2 regions of the Viridibacillus sp. FSL E2-0187 genome follow, and region 1 is predicted to be linked to the other one. Evidence: predicted binding sites of a transcription regulator. Region 1 holds the regulator's gene; the other holds the start of a gene.

What was found. The regulator LexA, encoded in region 1, represses DNA repair genes until DNA is damaged. The targets are predictions, from matches to a motif close to CGAACATATGTTCG.
Region 2: a site for LexA is predicted at 1,205-1,218, ahead of uvrB (excinuclease ABC subunit UvrB). Genes of this name have one in related genera too.

What each region holds. Positions count from the first base shown of each region.
Region 1 is NZ_JBBOVG010000001.1:2,943,158-2,945,580, forward strand. Features, by position in the region: gene MHH85_RS14435 (YneB family resolvase-like protein) at 33-689, opposite strand; gene yneA (cell division suppressor protein YneA) at 686-1,000, opposite strand; gene lexA (transcriptional repressor LexA) at 1,167-1,787, shown strand; gene MHH85_RS14450 (hypothetical protein) at 2,363-2,423, opposite strand, start outside.
Region 2 is NZ_JBBOVG010000001.1:3,368,756-3,371,178, forward strand. Features, by position in the region: gene uvrB (excinuclease ABC subunit UvrB) at 1-1,136, opposite strand, end outside; gene MHH85_RS16465 (IDEAL domain-containing protein) at 1,480-1,728, opposite strand; gene MHH85_RS16470 (competence protein ComK) at 1,914-2,405, shown strand; gene MHH85_RS16475 (hypothetical protein) at 2,383-2,423, opposite strand, start outside.

The DNA of each region.
Region 1 (2,423 bases):
AGGTATGCAAAAAAGACCGCAAGCGCAAGCTTTTAGTCTTTATTTTTCTCTTTAAATTCCATAAATCTTCGATGAATTGTCGCTTTACTAACTTGGAATCCCAATCCTCTCAAAGTGTCTGTTATTTCTTCAAATGTCATACCCTTTTGTCTAAGTTGAATAATTTGTTCAATCGGAACATCTATGCGATCTCGTCCCTCAGGATTTCCTCGATCTTTTAAATTCTTTTCTGGCCTATACCCGTTCTGTACAGCTCTCCTCATCCCTCTACGGATTTTCGCGTTATGTAATTTACGTTGATATTCTTCTACTATCGCTAGAATTTCTAGCAACATAGCGTCCATTTCATTTAGCCGAACTTGACCTGCATCACTTAATGTAAAAATATCTGTATTCGTTTTTTGCAATAAATGAAGTACCGCCATTCGGCCATTACCACGCCCTAAGCGCGTCTCATCTTGAACAAATAGTGCTGGTTGTTCATATTCCTTCACACACTCAAGTAAATCAAGTAAACCTTCCCGATCAATATCATATCCACTATGTCGATCTGTAAAGACTTGTGCAACTTCATATCCTTTACTTGTTGCAAATTCCCTTAACTCAATCTCTTGCCTTTCAAGCGAAGTATCTTGTGTATCTTTTTCAGTACTTACACGGCAATAGAGAATAGCTATTTTTTGTTTCATCTTTTATCACTCGCCACTTCTACTCCTATATTTGGAACTTTTAAATTATCATGTTCCGGAACTATTAGAGTATGCCCCGCATATATAGTATCGTCAATTAAATTATTTTCATTTTTAACTTTTGCTATCCATTCATGGTTAGCCATTTTCCCTTTATATCTATCTGCAAGAGAAATTAAAGTATCTCCGTCATGGACTTTAATTTCTTTATATGATGTTTTCCCACTATTTACAACTACTAATATTGTTGTAAAGATTACGCAAAATCCAAAAAGTAATGTAATATATTGATTTTTTTTGAACCAACTCACACTTATTCTCCCCTTTTTCGAATACCTGTTCGGAATGTATGTTCTCAATATAAACCGAACGTTTGTTTTTGTCAACGGCTTTTTCGAACTTATGTTTGCACTGTTTGTTCGCTAATGCTATACTATTAATAACTTTTACATAGTATGAGATAAAGAGGTGATTGGATTGAAAAAAGTATCGAAAAGACAAGAAGATATATTGTCTTTCATCAAAGAGGAAGTTCGCACTAAAGGATACCCACCTTCCGTCCGTGAAATTGGTGAAGCAGTTGGTCTTGCATCAAGTTCTACAGTCCACGGACATCTTGCTAGACTTGAGAGCAAAGGGCTGATTCGACGAGATCCAACGAAACCTCGTGCAATCGAAATTTTAGATCAGCAAGATTCTACAATCGCAAAACAAGGTGTTGTACATGTACCGCTAGTTGGTAAAGTTACTGCAGGCCTTCCTATTACTGCAATTGAGAATATTGAAGAATACTTCCCAATTCCGGATTCTTACGGAACAACTGAGGATCAAATTTTTATGCTTGAAATTATGGGCGAATCTATGATCGAAGCTGGTATATTAGATGGAGACTATGTAATCGTGAAACAACAAGCAACCGCGAGTAATGGCGAAATTGTTGTTGCGATGACAGAGGATAATGAAGCAACTGTAAAACGATTTTTTAAAGAAGAATCTTATTTCCGCTTACAGCCAGAAAACTCTTCTATGGAGCCAATTATTGTAGATCAAGTTTCCATCTTAGGAAAAGTAGTTGGTTTGTATCGTAACGTATTATAAGGCACAACTATATCGGATTGTAGGAATCAGTGAAATATTGATTCTTGCAATCTTTTTTTATATACATAACCAAAATATATAGTTAGTATAATCGCACAATCTATATCACGCAGTCCCATATATCGTTATCGTGATTTATTTTATATTTTAGTTACAAAAGATAAGCAAAAAACAAATCGTTAAAATTAAGTAGTAATTAAATGCGTTACCACGAGAGATTGAATCGTGGTAAGTAAAAAACCGTTGAAACATAGAGCCTCAACGATTTTAACTATTAATACATTTTCAAGTATTGGTCACTTTCCGCCACGAATGATACTTGTGAGGTATTCCAATACTTCTCTTGTTGATTAGCAAAGGCACATTGTTTAGGATTCAATTTCTTCTCAACCAATCATCACCGCCTTCACGAATATACGGCAATAGAAGTTAAGAAGTATTTTACATATTTGACATTCTATATATTTCACACTTATGCAAACGAACGCCATCCAATAAGGGGTTTTAGTCATTTAGGCATTCGTTTATGTCAAAGCAAAAAAAGCACCCCGAAGGATGCTCTTGTTTCGTTGTCATTAGGCAATTGGGCATTGACCTTGATTATTGCACTTAGGCGGCTTAACACTACCACCTCCA
Region 2 (2,423 bases), 430 kb from region 1:
AATTTTAACGGTCTATTATCAAGTGCTGATGGTAAACGGAATCCATGATCAACTAAAACACCTTTGCGTGCTTGGTCACCGTTATACATTCCCCGGATTTGTGGTAATGTAACATGACTTTCATCTACCACTAGTAAAAAGTCCTCTGGGAAGTAATCTAATAATGTGTAAGGTGTTGCACCTGCTGGTCTTAGCGTTAAATGACGAGAATAGTTTTCTACACCTGAACAGAAGCCGACTTCGCTCATCATTTCTAAATCATAATTTGTTCTTTGTTCTAAGCGTTGTGCCTCTAGTAATTTATCTTCCTCACGAAGTTTCTCAAGTTGTTCCTTCAATTCATCTTTAATATTCTCAATGGCTTTGACCATTTTTTCTTCTCGCGTAACGAAGTGGGATGCTGGGAATATAGCGACATGTTCACGTTCGCCTATAATTTCTCCTGTTAACGCATCGACTTCACGAATACGCTCTACTTCATCACCGAAAAATTCTACACGTAAGCATCTCTCATCTCGAGATACTGGGAAAATTTCGACAACATCTCCGCGTACTCTAAATGTTCCGCGGGTGAAATTAATATCATTACGTTCATACTGAATATCTACAAGTTTACGTAACAATTGATTCCTTTCGATTTCCATCCCTGTTCGGATGGATAACACCATTTCTCGATATTCTTCTGGTGAACCGAGGCCATAAATGCAAGAAACAGATGCTATGACGATGACATCTTCTCTTTCAAATAATGAAGATGTTGCTGAATGGCGTAGCTTATCAATTTCATCATTAATACTAGAGTCCTTCTCGATATATGTATCGGTTTGTGGTACATAAGCTTCTGGCTGATAGTAGTCATAATAGCTGACGAAATATTCTACTGCATTATTTGGAAAGAATTCTTTAAATTCACTATATAATTGACCCGCGAGTGTCTTATTATGCGCAATAACAAGAGTCGGCTTTTTTACTTCTTTTATTACATTGGAAATTGTAAATGTTTTACCTGTACCAGTTGCTCCTAGTAAGGTTTGGTGTTGTTTACCTTGACGAACACCTTCGACAAGCTCTGCTATTGCAGCTGGCTGATCGCCATTTGGCTTGTATGGTGAATGTAAATCAAATGCCTGAACCATAGCCACGTCCTCCTTGTTACTAATTACATATATTTTACCATAGCAAATTGGAATTATCGAGCGATAAGCGAACATATGTTTTTTAAACTAGTTTCGTTGTTTTACCAATTATTGTACTCCCAAGGCATTTGTTATTTAGGTTTTATTCACTTCTTTTACTATTGTTAATTTCAAATTAAAAACAAGATAATTTCTGTGCTTTCATGCTGCTTTTATTTTCCCAATTATTTTTTCAAAAAAAAACCGTTCCCATATAGGAACGATTTTTTATGCTGTAAATTCTCTATGTACAAGTTCGAAACTTATACGAGTATTTCTATTATCATTAATCGTCTAACAATGCTTATCCGACAGTCGTCTGCAATTTTTCTAATTCTTTTACGTATTTATTAAAGGCGGCTTCATTTCTTTCATCTAGGGCTGAGTCAATGCAAGCTAATAGATACTCTTCCGTTTGTGCACGATGTACATGGTTTAAGAACAAATCTAAATAGATCGTATCTAATAATTTTTCAGCATTATTCGTGTTGTCAGTTCGTCCAAGAGCTTTTAGAAAATCGGTATAGGAATAATATTTATCCAACGATCTCACCTCGAATGCCTTTTTTCTATTATAAGAAATTTCAGAAAAATAAGCAATCTTAATTTAAAGTATAGGTAATATATAGGGAATTTTAATTATATATCCCATTTTATCATTGCGCTTTATACCAATTATAGTTAAAATGATAGTGAAATTATACTAATTTCAATCATTTTCGAAGGGAGGAACAAGTATTGGATGAAAAACTGACAAAATTATCGAATTTTACATTGTCTTTTAGTACATTTGCACTTATGCCAGTTTTTGAGGGTAATCACATTTACACAAGAGTAGTTGAAAAGGAGAGAGAATTTCTTGTAGATGCAAGGCCATCTCGAGTAATACATAAATCTTGCTCTGACTATGGTACTTCTTTTAAGCTTGCTACTAACAAGTCAAAAGAATATCTTGGCGCACGCCATAAACTACCGATTGTTGTTGCATATGATTATGGTACACCTTGTATTTTCATGCCCACTTTATCGCCTAGTTCGCATTATAATGTGTGGTTTGCTATGCATGCAATTGAGTTTTTTGAAGATGCTGGCCCATCAAAAAGTCTTGTGTCTTTTAAAAATGGTCAGGATGTCGAAGTAGACGTATCAGTTATCACAATGAGAACTCAACTAGCAATGGCATACTTTTTACAACAACGTTTTGAGATTAAACGTCCTTCTCTTTTTTAAATTGAACTTGTGTTAAAT